DNA from 3 places in the Streptomyces griseoviridis genome. Region 3 is predicted to be linked to each of the others. Evidence: riboswitches for the same ligand, from Rfam matches in the RefSeq annotation. Region 3 holds a riboswitch; each other region holds the start of a gene.
The links. Region 3 has a riboswitch for cobalamin ahead of DDJ31_RS36395 (CoA-acylating methylmalonate-semialdehyde dehydrogenase). Riboswitches for the same ligand answer to the same signal wherever they lie in the genome.

Region 1: linked by a shared signal. The riboswitch ahead of DDJ31_RS05360 (ABC transporter substrate-binding protein) and the one ahead of DDJ31_RS36395 (CoA-acylating methylmalonate-semialdehyde dehydrogenase) in region 3 are both predicted to bind cobalamin.
Region 2: linked by a shared signal. The riboswitch ahead of DDJ31_RS25585 (ribonucleoside-diphosphate reductase subunit alpha) and the one ahead of DDJ31_RS36395 (CoA-acylating methylmalonate-semialdehyde dehydrogenase) in region 3 are both predicted to bind cobalamin.

Annotation. Positions count from the first base shown of each region.
Region 1 is NZ_CP029078.1:1,432,457-1,437,126, reverse strand. It holds gene DDJ31_RS05370 (CbtB domain-containing protein) at 1-85, shown strand, start outside; gene DDJ31_RS05365 (CbtA family protein) at 107-865, shown strand; cobalamin riboswitch at 1,009-1,186, shown strand; gene DDJ31_RS05360 (ABC transporter substrate-binding protein) at 1,245-2,285, shown strand; gene DDJ31_RS05355 (FecCD family ABC transporter permease) at 2,282-3,295, shown strand; gene DDJ31_RS05350 (ABC transporter ATP-binding protein) at 3,292-4,080, shown strand; gene DDJ31_RS05345 (hypothetical protein) at 4,169-4,306, shown strand; gene DDJ31_RS39630 (bifunctional class I SAM-dependent methyltransferase/NUDIX hydrolase) at 4,410-4,670, shown strand, end outside.
Region 2 is NZ_CP029078.1:5,890,695-5,895,364, forward strand. It holds gene DDJ31_RS25585 (ribonucleoside-diphosphate reductase subunit alpha) at 1-1,730, opposite strand, end outside; cobalamin riboswitch at 1,856-1,994, opposite strand; gene mctP (monocarboxylate uptake permease MctP) at 2,342-3,952, opposite strand; gene DDJ31_RS25595 (DUF3311 domain-containing protein) at 3,949-4,212, opposite strand; gene DDJ31_RS25600 (GntR family transcriptional regulator) at 4,377-4,670, opposite strand, start outside.
Region 3 is NZ_CP029078.1:8,428,877-8,433,546, forward strand. It holds gene DDJ31_RS36390 (heavy metal translocating P-type ATPase) at 1-1,377, shown strand, start outside; cobalamin riboswitch at 1,438-1,611, shown strand; gene DDJ31_RS36395 (CoA-acylating methylmalonate-semialdehyde dehydrogenase) at 1,843-3,369, shown strand; gene DDJ31_RS36400 (acyl-CoA dehydrogenase family protein) at 3,375-4,523, shown strand; gene DDJ31_RS36405 (enoyl-CoA hydratase/isomerase family protein) at 4,520-4,670, shown strand, end outside.

The DNA of each region.
Region 1 (4,670 bases), 7.0 Mb from region 3:
GGGCGCCACCTCGGTCGTCTCCGGCGAGGACGTCCACGAGTGGGTCCACGACGCCCGCCACCTGCTCGGCTTCCCCTGCCACTGACCCGAGGGACGCCGCACACCCATGAACTCCGCAACAGTGAGAAACCTCCTCGTCCGCGGCATGCTGGCCGGCCTCGGCGCCGGACTGCTCGCCCTGGTCGCCGCCTACCTCCTCGGTGAGCCCTCCGTCGACAAGGCGATCGGCTTCGAGGAGTCCCACGCGCACAGCCACGAGCACGAGGTCGAACTCGTCTCCCGCTCCCTCCAGTCCACCGCGGGACTCGCCACCGGCGTCCTGCTCTACGGCATCGCCTTCGGCGGCATCGCCGCGCTCGCCTACTGCTTCGCCCTCGGCCGGGTCGGCCGCTTCTCGCCCCGCGCCACCGCGCTGCTGCTCTCCGGCTGCGCCCTGCTCGCCGTCTACGTCGTGCCGTTCCTGAAGTACCCGGCCAACCCGCCCGCCGTCGGCGACGGCGACACCATCGGCAAGCGGACCACCCTGTACTTCCTGATGATGGTGCTCAGCGTGCTCCTCGCCGTCGCCGCGACCCTGCTCGGCAGACGGCTCGCCCCCAGGCTCGGGAACTGGTGGGCCACGGTCGCCGCGGTGGCCGCGTTCGCCGTCGTGACCGGCCTGGCGTTCGCGCTGCTGCCGGTCATCAACGAGGTGCCCGCCGACTTCCCGGCGGCCGTCCTGTGGCGCTTCCGGCTGGCCGCGCTCGCCATCCAGCTCACCCTGTGGACCGGCTTCGGCCTCCTCTTCGGGGAACTCGCCGAACGCGTCCTCAACCCGAGGCCCGCGACCGCGGCCGGTGCCAGGGCGGTCCCCGCCGCCAACTGACCGCGCCACCCCACCGATCACGAGCGACCACCGATCACGAGCGAGCACCCGCGAGGGCCCGCGGACGACCTGTCCGGGGCCCTCGCGCGCGCTCTCCCGCCGCTCACGTGACCCACCCGACCCCCGGGACACCACCGGCATCTTGATAGCCTCGGTGCGCCAGTCGAGCCACACCCGAGGCCAGGGAATCCGGTGCGAATCCGGAACTGACGCGCAGCGGTGAGGGGGACGGGCGGGGCACAGCACGCCACTGGGAGACCGGGAAGGCGCCCCGTCCGGACGAACCCGAGTCCGAAGACCTGCTGGCACCTCCGCGCCCCGCGGAGGACACCCGTAGGCAAGGCTCCGCGTACAGAGCCCCGACCACCGAGGCATACCCGTGCTCCGTTCCACCCGCCGCCTCGCGGCGCTCCTGCTCGCCCCCGCCTTCCTGCTCACCGCGTGCGGCGGCTCGGCCGACAGCACGGCGGAGGCCGACAGGACGTCCGCCGCCGGCTACCCCCTCACCCTCGACAACTGCGGGACCGAGGTCACCGTCACCGCGGCCCCCGAGCACGCGGTCTCCCTCAACCAGGGCACCACCGAGATCCTGCTCTCCCTCGGCCTCGCCGACCGGATGGCCGGCACCGCCACCTGGACCGACCCGGTGCTCGGGAGCCTGGAGAAGGCCAACGCGGGCGTGCCGAGGCTGGCCGAGAACAACCCGTCCTTCGAGAAGGTCCTGGACGCGAGCCCCGACTTCGTCACCGCCTCCTTCGTCTCCACCCTCGGCAAGGGCGGTGTCGCCAGCCGGGCGCAGTTCGAGAAGCTCGGCGTGCCCACCTACGTCTCGCCCTCCGACTGCTCCGAGGGCAAGGACAACGACACCGGCGGCGACGGCTCCCGCAGCAAGCCCCTCACCCTCGACGCCGTCTACGGCGAGATACGCGACCTCGCCCGCGTCTTCGGCGTCGAGCAGCGCGGCGAGGCCCTGGTGACGCGTCTCAAGTCGCGCGTCACCGCCGCCACCGAGGGGCTGGACGCCTCGGACGTCTCCCTCATGTACTGGTTCGCCAACTCGCAGTCGCCCTACCTGGCCGGCTGCTGCGGCGCCCCCGGCGCCATCACCCGCGCGGTCGGCGCGCGGAACGCCTTCGCCGACACCCACGACGAGTGGCCCCAGATCAACTGGGAGACCGTCGCCGACCGCGACCCCGACGTCATCGTCATCGGCGACCTGACCCGCAAGCAGCAGACCGCCGAGACCGCCCAGGCCAAGATCCGCTTCCTGGAGACCAACCCGGCCACCCGCAACCTCACCGCCGTCAAGAAGAAGCGATTCATCAGCCTCAGCGGCCAGGCCATGAACCCGTCCATCCGCACCGTCGACGGGATCGAGCAGGTCTCCTCCGCCCTGCGGGCGTTCGGGCTCGTCACGTGAGAACGCGCCTGGTCCTGCTCTCGCTCGGCGGCCTCGCCGCGCTCCTCACGTCGATCGCCTTCGCCGTCACCATCGGCCCCGCCGCCATCTCCACCGCCGACGTGTGGACGGCCGTCGCCGCCCACCTCGGCCTCGGCGACAGCACGCTCACCCCCCTGCGCGACGGCATCGTCTGGGACCTGCGGATGCCCCGCACCCTGCTCGCCGCCGTGTGCGGCGCGGGGCTCGCGGTCTGCGGCGCCGTCATGCAGTCCCTGCTGCGCAACCCGCTCGCCGACCCGTTCGTCCTCGGCGTCTCCTCCGGCGCCTCCACCGGCGCCGTCGCCGTCGTCGTGCTCGGCGTCGGCGGCGGAGCGATCTCGCTCTCCGCGGGCGCCTTCCTCGGCGCGCTGCTCTCCTTCGGCCTGGTCCTGCTGCTCAGCCACATCCTCGGCGGCAGCACCGACCGGGTGGTGCTCTCCGGGGTCGCCGCGATGCAACTCTTCTCGGCGCTCACCTCGTTCACCGTTCTGACCTCGGCCGACGCCGAGACCACCCGGGGCGTCCTGTTCTGGCTGCTCGGCTCGCTCACCGGCGCCGACTGGGGCCAGGTCGCGCTCTGCGCCGCCGTCCTCGCCGTCGCGCTCGCGGTCTGCCTCGGCCACGCCCGCACCCTCGACGCCTTCGCGTTCGGCGCGGAGGCCGCCGCCGGACTCGGCGTCCATGTCGCCAGGACCCGGCTGGTCCTGCTCTCCGTGACGGCGCTGCTGACCGCCGTCCTGGTCAGCTGCGCCGGCGCGATCGGCTTCGTCGGCCTGGTGCTGCCGCACGCCACCCGCGCGCTGACCGGCTCGGGCCACGCCCGTCTGCTGCCGGTCACCGCGCTGACCGGCGCCGTCTTCCTGGTGTGGGTGGACACCGCCGCCCGTACCGTCCTCGACCCCCAGGAGGTCCCGGTGGGCGTGGTGACGTCCCTCATCGGCGTGCCCGCCTTCGTCGCCGTGCTCTACCGCGGCCGGAGCAAGGCGTGAGCGGCCTCGGCGCGGACCGCGTCGTGCGCCGCGTCGACGGCCGGGTCATCGTCGACGGTGTGACACTCGCCGTCGACGCGGGGGAGACCGTCGGACTCCTCGGCCCCAACGGCTCGGGCAAGTCCACGCTGCTGCGGATGCTGGCCGGTGTCCTCGCGCCGAGCGCCGGGGTCGTCACCCTGGACGGGCGCCCGCTGCCCGAGGTCGGCCGCCGGGCCACCGCCCGCCGCGTCGCCACGGTCGAACAGCACGCGCACACCCAGACGGAGCTGACCGTCAGGGACGTCGTCGCCCTCGGCCGCATCCCGCACCGGCGGGCGTGGACACCGGCGTCGGAGGCGGACGCCCGCGCGGTCACCGAGGCGCTGGACCGCACCGGACTGACCGGGCTGGCCGACAGGTCCTGGCACACCCTGTCCGGCGGCGAACGCCAACGCGCCCAGATCGCCCGCGCGTTGGCCCAGGAACCCCGCGAACTCCTCCTCGACGAGCCGACCAACCACCTCGACATCCAGCACCAGTTGGACCTGCTCGACCTGGTCGCCGGCCTCCCCGTCACGACGGTCGTCGCCCTGCACGACCTCAACCTCGCGGCGATGTACTGCGACCGCCTGCTGATCCTGCGCACCGGCCGCGTCACGGCGGAGGGCACTCCGGGCGAGGTCCTGACCCCGGAACTGATCGCCGAGGTGTACGGGGTACGGGCGGAGGTGACGCACGGGCCGGGGTATCCGGTGATTCGGTTCGTGCGGGGGGTGACGGGGGTGGGGGCGGGGGTTCGTTGAGGGTGTGGGGGACGGTGGAGGTGGCGGCGGTCGGGGGTTCGCTGAGGCTGTGGGGAGCGCGGAGGAGGCGGCGGGGTTTGCTGCGGCTGTGGGAACGGTGGAGGCGGCGGCCGGGGGTTCGCTGAGGGTGTGGGGGACGGCGGAGTTGGCGGGGCTCCTCGTCGGCCCGGCCGACGGCGGCTCCGCGCACGCCGGGCGGCTCTACAGTGAGCCCGGGTGGGAGTGAACGCCGGGCTCCGACGGCCCGCGGGGCAACTCTCCTGCCGGGCACCGGGTCGCGGCCGACGTCCACCCGAGTCCGGTCGAGGAGAGCAGAGGAGCGGCGCCGAGTGACCACCACCCCGTCCGACACCCCGTCCGACCCGTGGTCCGCGCACTACGCGGACGGCAAGGAGTTCTCGCCGCTCGGTGACGCCGAGCGGCGGCTGCTCGCGCGGCACGTTCCGGCCCCCGAGGGCGGACGCGCCCTGGACGTCGGCTGCGGGCTGGGCGAACTGGCCAGGTTCCTCGCCGAGTCCGGCTACCAGGTCGACGCGGTCGACTTCGCGCCCACGGCCCTGGACCGCGCCAGGGCCGACCACCCGGAGACC
Region 2 (4,670 bases), 2.5 Mb from region 3:
ACGCCGTAGTGGTCGGGGTGCAGCACACCGCGCGCGGTGCGGGTCTTCTCCCAGGCGGGCAGCGGGCCGTTGCGCTCGGCGAGGTCGGCGGACGCCTCGTAGGCGGCCAGCATGATCCGCTCGGAGATCCGGGTGGAGAGGGCCTTCGCGCCGTCCGAGTCGAAGGGCAGCCGCAGCTTGAAGAAGACGTCCTGGAGGCCCATGGCGCCCAGGCCCACGGGCCGCCACTTGGAGTTGGAGCGGCCCGCCTCCTCGGTCGGGTAGAAGTTGATGTCGACGACCCGGTCGAGGAACGTCACGGCGGTGCGGACGGCCTCGTCGAGGCGCTCCCAGTCGATGTCGCCGTCGGCCACGAACGCGCCGACGTTGATCGAGCCCAGGTTGCAGACCGCGGTCTCGCCGTCGTCGGTGACCTCCAGGATCTCCGTGCAGAGGTTCGAGGAGTGCACGACGTGGCCCGGCTCGGCCGTCTGGTTCGCGGTCCGGTTGGCGGCGTCCTTGAAGGTCAGCCAGCCGTTGCCGGTCTGCGCGAGGGTGCGCATCATGCGGCCGTACAGCTCACGGGCCGGCATGGTCTTCTTCGCCAGGCCCGCCGCCTCGGCCTCGCGGTACACGGCGTCGAACTCGTCGCCCCACAGGTCGACCAGGTCGGGCACGTCCGAGGGGGAGAACAGCGACCACTGCCCGTCGGCGTTGACCCGGCGCATGAACTCGTCCGGGATCCAGTGCGCGAGGTTCAGGTTGTGCGTACGCCGGGCGTCCTCACCGGTGTTGTCGCGCAGCTCCAGGAACTCCTCGATGTCGGAGTGCCAGGTCTCCAGGTAGACCGCGGCCGCGCCCTTGCGCCGGCCGCCCTGGTTGACGGCGGCCACCGAGGCGTCCAGCGTCTTCAGGAACGGCACGATGCCGTTGGAGTGCCCGTTGGTGCCGCGGATCAGCGAACCGCGGGAGCGGATGCGGGAGTAGGAGAGGCCGATGCCGCCGGCGTGCTTGGAGAGGCGGGCCACCTGGTGGTAGCGCCCGTAGATGGAGTCCAGCTCGTCCAGCGGCGAGTCCAGCAGGTAGCAGGACGACATCTGGGGGTGGCGGGTACCGGAGTTGAAGAGGGTGGGCGAGGACGGCAGGTAGTCCAGGCGGCTCATGAGCCCGTAGAGCGCCGAGACCTCGTCGACCGAGCGGGCGGTGTCGTCCTCGGCGAGGCCGGAGGCGACCCGCAGCAGGAAGTGCTGGGGCGTCTCGACGACCTTGCGGGTGATCGGGTGGCGCAGCAGGTAGCGGCTGTAGAGGGTGCGCAGGCCGAAGTAGCCGAAGCGGTCGTCGCCGCGCGGGTCGATCAGCGCGTCCAGGCGGGACGCGTGCACCCGGGCGAACTCCGCGGTGCGGTCGGCGATCAGGCCCTCGCGGTGGCCGACGGCGATGGACTCGGTGAAGGTCGTGACGCCCTGGGTGGCGGCCTCGACGGCGATGCTGATGGTCAGCAGCCGGGCGGCGAGCCGCGAGTAGGCGGGGTCCTCCGAGATGAGTCCGGCCGCCGCCTCGGTGGCCAGCTCGCGCAGCTCCGCCTCGTCGGCCCGCGCGGACCGGCCGCGCAGCGCGGAGGCGGCGACCCGGCCGGGGTCGGCGTCGGGGAGGTCGGCGGTCAGCTCGGTCAGGGTCCGCAGCAGCGCGGCACCGGGGCCGTCGTTCTCCACCGGGGTGACTGAAGCCGGGTCGACTGGCGCGATGGTCACGTGGGGGCTCTCCCTCGCTCGGCACGGGGGCCTCGAAGAGGGCAGGGGTCGGCCGCGGGCGCACACACGCCGCGTCCAACCGCCCATTCCGCGAGGCCCGGACGTCTCAGGGCACCCGGACCGGGAGGCCGGGCGCACTGTCGGCAGGTCCTCGGACTGGACGTGCGTACGGCACGCGGGTACGCGAATGTACGCAAGTACACCGTTGCGGGACAGTTCCGGATTCGCACCGGATTCCCCTGCGGCGACAGCGAGCATGAGCATACATCTAGTGCCGGGCTGCGGTAGCACCCCCAGATGTTGTGTCGTGCCGGTCTCGGAGCGTCAACTCGTAGGTGAGCACAGTGATCTGGCGGGGCCCCCGGAAGCCGCGCGTCCGGGGGTCGGATGTGCGGGCCGCCGGGTGTCTCGGGAACGCCCCGTGAAGGGCCCTGTGCGCTCGACGCGGGCCCGTCGGGACATCCGTCCGAGGGCGGCGGCGGGGGCTTCGCGGACGACGGCGAGGGTGCCGGTGCAGCGGCTCGCGGGTGACGGTTCCGGAGCGTGACAGCGGGCCGCCGTCCTCCCGGATCGGCGGCCCGCTGTCGGTGGTGCGCGGTGCTGGGGGTGTCTCAGTGGGTGGAACCCGCCGTCGCCGGGGGCAGTTCGACCTGGACGCCCGGGTCGCCGGCGTCCGCCGTGTAGTCCTGCGGGCGGGTCTCGTCGACGCCCTCGGGGGCCTTCAGGGCCCGCAGGACGAAGGTGGCGACCACCACGACCAAGGCGTTGAGGGCGAACGCGGTCATGCCGATGTAACCGATCTCACCGATGCCGGGGATCTCGTCGGAGGAGCCGCCGAAGTGCTTCTGGGTCGGCGACGCCACCCCGTACGCGGCGACCGTGCCGTAGACCATGCCGACCGCCCACCCGGCGAGCAGCGCCCAGCGGTGGCACCAGCGGGTGAAGAGGCCGCCGACCAGGGCCGGGAAGGTCTGAAGGATCCAGATCCCGCCCAGGAGCTGGAAGTTGATGGCGACCGTCTTGTCCATGGTGAGGACGAACACCAGCGCGCCCACCTTCACCAGCAGCGAGACCAGCTTGGAGACCCGGGTCTCCTGCTCGGGCGTGGCGTCCGGCTTGATGAAGTCCTTGTAGATGTTGCGGGTGAAGAGGTTCGCCGCCGCGATCGACATGATGGCCGCGGGCACCAGCGCCCCGATCCCGATCGCCGCGAAGGCCACGCCCGCGAACCAGTCGGGGAACATGTCCTCGAACAGCTGCGGGATCGCCAGCTGTCCGTTGTCCACCTTCACCCCGGCCGCGATCGCCATGAAGCCGAGCAGCGCCAGCAGGCCGAGCATCAGGGAGTACAGGGGCAGGATCGTGGTGTTGCGGCGGATCACGTCACGGCTCCTGGAGGAGAGCGTCGCGGTGATCGAGTGCGGGTACATGAACAGCGCCAGCGCGGAGCCGAGCGCCAGCGTGGCGTAGGTCCACTGGCCGGCCGCGGGGGGCGCGAGTCCGCCCACGCCCGTCGCGGTGAACTTCGCGTCGGCCTTGGCGAAGATCTCGTCGAAGCCGCCGAGCTTGATCGGGATGTAGATGATCGCCACCGCGATGACGATGTAGATCAGCGTGTCCTTCACGAAGGCGATCAGCGCGGGCGCCCGCAGCCCCGAGGAGTAGGTGTACGCGGCCAGCACGCCGAAGGCGATCAGCAGCGGCAGGTCCTTCACGAACCAGTTGGTGCCGTCGTCGCCGCCCACGCCCATCACGTCGAGCACCGCCTGGATGCCGACGAGTTGGAGCGCGATGTACGGCATCGTCGCGAGGATGCCGGTGACGGCGACCGCGAGCGAGAGGCCCTTGGAGCCGAAGCGGCCCCGCACGAAGTCCGACGTCGTCACATAGCCGTGCCGGTGCGAGACCGACCAGAGGCGGGGCAGGAAGGTGAAGATCAGCGGGTAGACCAGGATCGTGTACGGCACCGCGAAGAAGCCGGCCGCGCCCGCCGCGTAGACGGCCGCGGGCACGGCGACGAAGGTGTACGCGGTGTAGAGGTCGCCGCCCAGCAGGAACCAGGTGACCCAGGTGCCGAACGACCGTCCGCCCAGGCCCCATTCGTCGAGGCTGTGCTCGTTCTCGGCCTTGCGCCAGCGCGCGGCCAGGAAGCCGACGACCGTGACGGCCAGGAAGAAGAAGATGAAGACGCCGAGCGCGACGCCGTTCACGCCGTCCTTCATTCCGCCGCACCCCCCTGCGCGGCGGCGCGGGCGCGCTGCTCACGCTGCCAGAGCCGGTACGCGGTCATGGTGAGCGCGGTGGAGATCAGCACCCAGGCCATCTGGTACCAGTAGAAGAAGGGGACGCCGATGAACGTCGGGTCCGTCTTCGCGTACGACCCGACCCACAGCATCGCCACGAAGGGCGCCACCAGGCAGACCGCGATCACCACCCGGACCGGTGTCACCACCGGTGGTTGCGTCTCCCGAACATCCGACATACCGCGGCTCCGTCCCCTGGCTGCGAATAGCTGCGAACCCGCACTTCACGTGCGCAATGCGCAGGCAATCTAGGTCACGGTGTCAGAGCTGCGGAAGACCCCGTCGGCATATCGGTATGCCGATTCGGTGAAGGAACGGACGGTCGTGCGAAATGTGAACTCTGTTAGTCCTGCGGCCGCTTGAGGCGGGCGACGAACTTGTAGCGGTCGCCGCGGTACACCGAGCGCACCCATTCGACCGGCTGCTGGGTCAGGTCGAGGGAGTGCCGGGAGAGCATCAGCATCGGCAGGCCGACGTCGGTGCCGAGCAGGCCGGCCTCGCGCGGGGTGGCGAGCGAGGTCTCGATGGTCTCCTCGGCCTCGGCGAGCCGGACGTCGTACACCTCGGCGAGCGCGGTGTAGAGGGACGTGTACTTGACCAGCGACCGGCGCAGCGCCGGGAAGCGCTTGGCGCTCAG
Region 3 (4,670 bases):
GTGTTCGCCGGCACCGTCAACGGCACCGGCGCCCTGCGGGTGCGCGTCGAGCGCGATCCGACGGACTCGGTGATCGCCCGGATCGTGAAGATGGTCGAGGAGGCATCCTCGACCAAGGCCCCCACCCAGCTGTTCATCGAGAAGGTCGAGCAGCGGTACTCGATCGGCATGGTCCTGGCGACCCTCGCCGTCTTCGCCGTCCCGCTGGCCCTCGGCGGCGACCTGCGGCCCGCGCTGCTGCGCGCCATGACGTTCATGATCGTCGCCTCGCCGTGCGCGGTCGTGCTCTCCACCATGCCGCCGCTGCTGTCCGCGATCGCCAACGCCGGACGGCACGGCGTGCTGGCCAAGTCGGCCGTCGTCATGGAACGCCTCGGCCGGATCGACACCGTCGCCCTCGACAAGACCGGCACCCTCACCGAAGGCACCCCGCGGGTCACCGACGTCCGCCCGCTGCCCGGCACGGACCTCGACGAGGACGCCCTGCTCGCGCTGGCCGCGGCGGCCGAGCGCCCCAGCGAACACCCCCTTGCGCGGGCCGTCGTGGACGCCGCCCGCGAGCGCGGCCTGCCCCTGCCCGACGCCGTCGGCTTCTCCTCCGTCCCCGGCGCGGGCGTCACCGCCACGGTGCGGGGCCGCACCGTCCAGGTCGGCTCTCCCGCACGGCTGTCGACGACCTCGGCCGAGGAGCCGCACCACGGGCCGGTGGCCGATCTCGAGAGCGCGGGACGCACCGCCGTGACGGTGCTGAGGGACGGCGCGGTCGTGGGCGTGCTCGGGATCGCCGACCGGCCGCGCCCCGACGCGCGGGCGACCGTCGCCGCGCTCACCCGGCTGACCGGCCGCGCCCCCGTCCTGCTCACCGGCGACAACGAACGCGCCGCCCGCCACCTGGCCGCCGAGGTCGGCATCACCGACGTCCGCGCGGGACTGCTGCCCGAGGACAAGGTCGCGGCGGTGCGGGGATGGGAGGCCGAGGGGCTCAAGGTGCTGGTGGTCGGCGACGGCGTCAACGACGCGCCCGCGCTGGCCGCCGCCCACTGCGGGATCGCGATGGGCCGGGCCGGCTCCGACCTCGCCCTGGAGACCGCGGACGCCGTCGTCGTCCGCGACGAACTCGCCACCGTCCCCGCGGTCGTCAGGCTCTCCCGCACCGCGCGCCGCCTGGTGGTCCAGAACCTCGTCGTCGCCGGGGTGTTCGTCACCGTCCTGGTCGCCTGGGACCTGATCGGCACCCTTCCGCTGCCGCTCGGCGTCGCCGGCCACGAGGGCTCCACCGTCATCGTCGGCCTCAACGGCCTGCGCCTGCTGCGCGAGGCCGCCTGGCCCCGGGCCGTTCCGCCGACTCCCCGAACGGCCGTATCCGACCCACTGTGACCTGGGACTTCGCCCCGAAGGTCGGCGGACTGGTGGATTTACTAGGACGTCCAACTATATAGTCGGGGAAAGGTCCGCGGTGCAGGGAAGCCGGTGTGAGTCCGGCACGGTCCCGCCACTGTGACCGGGGAGCACGCCGTCGAGCGACACGCCACTGACGAGCACGAGGTCGGGAAGGCGGGCGGCGCGCGCAGATCCGGGAGTCAGGATACCGGCCGCGGAACGTTCCGTGTTGTCCACGAGGATGGAGCTGACACGCATGGCACCGGTACGCATCCACGCCTTCGGCGGGACCGCCCGACGGCACCGCCCGCACGGCGGATCAGCCCGCACCTGACGTCGTCACGTCGCACGCGCCCACGCCACCCGCGTCTCGCGCGCCCCCACGCACGCACCGGCACCCCCTCGCGCCCGCGTGCCGGGACCGCGCGCCATCCCCGGATCACCTGACGAGAGCAGGCACCGATGATCCGTAGCAACGACCCGCGTCCGGTACGCGAGTTGACCCACTTCGTCGCAGGCCGGCACACCCCGGGCACCTCGGGATCCTTCGGCGACGTCCACGACCCCAACACCGGCGAGGTCCAGGCGCGGGTCCCGCTGGCGGACCGCGCCGAGACCGAGGCCGCGATCACCGACGCCGCCCGAGCCCAGCGCGAGTGGGGCGAGTGGAACCCGCAGCGCCGCGCCCGCGTCCTGCTGCGCTTCCTCCAACTGGTGGAGAAGGAGAAGGACTCACTCGCCCGGCTGCTCTCCAGCGAGCACGGCAAGACCGTCGCGGACGCCCACGGCGACCTCCAACGCGGCCTCGACGTCGTGGAGTTCGCGGCCGGCATCCCGCACCTGCTCAAGGGCGAGTTCACCGACAACGCGGGCACCGGCATCGACGTCCACTCGCTGCGCTCGCCGCTCGGCGTCGTCGCCGGCATCACCCCGTTCAACTTCCCCGCGATGATCCCCCTCTGGAAGGCCGCCCCCGCCCTGGCCTGCGGCAACGCCTTCCTCCTCAAGCCCTCCGAACGCGACCCCTCGGTGCCGCTGCGGCTCGCCGAACTCTTCCTCGACGCGGGCCTGCCACCGGGCGTCCTCAACGTCGTCAACGGCGGCAAGGAGGCCGTCGACACCCTGCTGGAGGACCCGCGCGTCGCCGCCCTCGGCTTCGTCGGCTCCACGCCCGTCGCCGCGCACGTCTACGCCACCGCCGCCGCCCACGGCAAACGCGCCCAGTGCTTCGGCGGCGCCAAGAACCACCTGATCGTCATGCCCGACGCCGACCTCGACCAGGCCGTCGACGCGCTGATCGGCGCGGGGTACGGCTCCGCGGGCGAGCGCTGCATGGCCATCTCCGTCGCCGTCCCCGTCGGCGAGGCCACCGCCGACGCCCTCGTCGCCCGTCTGCGCGACCGCATCGCCGCCCTGCGCATCGGCCGCAGCGACGACCCCGAGGCCGACTTCGGCCCGCTGGTCGGCCGGGACGCCGTCGACCGGGTCCGCTCCTACGTAGACCTCGGCGTCGAGGAGGGCGCCGAACTCGTCGTCGACGGAAGGGACTTCACCCTCCCAGGGCACGAGAACGGGTTCTTCGCCGGAGCCTCGCTCTTCGACCGGGTCACCCCGGCCATGCGCATCCACCAGGAGGAGATCTTCGGCCCCGTCCTCTGCGTCGTCCGCGCCGCCGACTACGAGGAGGCCCTGCGGCTGCCCAGCGAACACGTCTACGGCAACGGCGTCGCCCTCTTCACCCGGGACGGCGACACCGCCCGCGACTTCACCCGCCGCGTCGACACCGGCATGGTCGGCGTCAACGTGCCCATCCCGGTACCGGTCGCCTACCACACCTTCGGCGGCTGGAAGCGCTCCGGCTTCGGCGACCTCAACCAGCACGGCCCCGACGCCGTCCGCTTCTACACCCGCACCAAGACCGTCACCTCCCGCTGGCCCGCCGCCGGAGTGCGCGAGGGCGCCGGCTTCACCCTCCCCACGATGGGCTGACGACCATGACCGGCACCCTCCTCACCGAGGACCAGCAGGCTCTCGTCGAGACCACCCTCGACTTCACCCACGACCACATCACCCCGCACGCCCTCGCCTGGGACCGCGACAGCCACTTCCCCGTCGACGTCCTGCGCAAGGCCGCGGGGCTCGGACTCGGCGGCGTCCACGTCCGCGAGGAGTCCGGCGGTTCCGGCCTCAGCCGCGCCGACGGCGTCCTCGTCTACGAGACCCTCGCCTCCGGCTGCCCCTGCCTCGCCGCCTACCTCTCCATCCACAACATGGTCGCCTGGATGGTCGACCACTACGGCGACCCGGCCCAGCGCGCGCACCTGCTGCCCCGCCTGTGCGCCATGGACGACCTCGCCAGCTACTGCCTCACCGAACCCGGCGCGGGCTCCGACGCCGCCGCCCTGACCACCCGCGCCGTCCGCGACGGCGACCACTGGACCCTCACCGGCACCAAGCAGTTCATCTCCGGCGCGGGCGCCGCCCAGCTCTACCTCGTCATGGCCCGCACCGGCGGTGCGGGACCCGAGGGCATCTCCGCGTTCCTCGTCGACAAGGACGACCCCGGCGTCTCCTTCGGCCCCGACGAACGCAAGATGGGCTGGCACGCCCAGCCCACCCGGCAGGTCGTCCTGGACGGCGTCCGGGTGCCCGCCGACCGGCTCCTCGGCCGCGAGGGCCAGGGCTTCGGGATCGCGATGAACGGCCTCAACGGCGGCCGCCTCGGCATCGCCGCCTGCTCGCTCGGCGGCGCCCGCAGCGCCCTCGACCGCAGCCTCACCCACCTCGCCGACCGGCAGGCGTTCGGCACCCGCCTCCTCGACGCGCAGGCCCTGCGCTTCCGCCTCGCCGACATGGCCACCGAACTCGCCGCCGCCCGCGCCCTCGTCCAGCAGGCCGCCCAGGCCCTCGACCGGCACGACCCGCAGGCACCGTACCTGTGCGCGATGGCGAAGCGGTTCGCCACCGACACCGGATACTCGGTCGCGGACCGCGCCCTCCAATTGCACGGCGGGTACGGGTACCTCAGCGAGTACGGCATCGAGAAGATCGTCCGTGACCTGCGTGTCCACCAGATCCTGGAAGGAACCAACGAGATCATGCGCGTCATCGTGGCCCGCGGCCTGACGGAGGCGTTCGGATGACCGACGCCGAGAAGACCGAGCGATCCGTCCTGGTGAGCGTCACCGGCCGGGCCGGCCGGCTCACCCTCAACCGGCCCCGGGCCCTCAACGCCCTCGACCACACCATGGTCCGCCGCGTCGACGACGCCCTGGCGGCCTGGGAACACG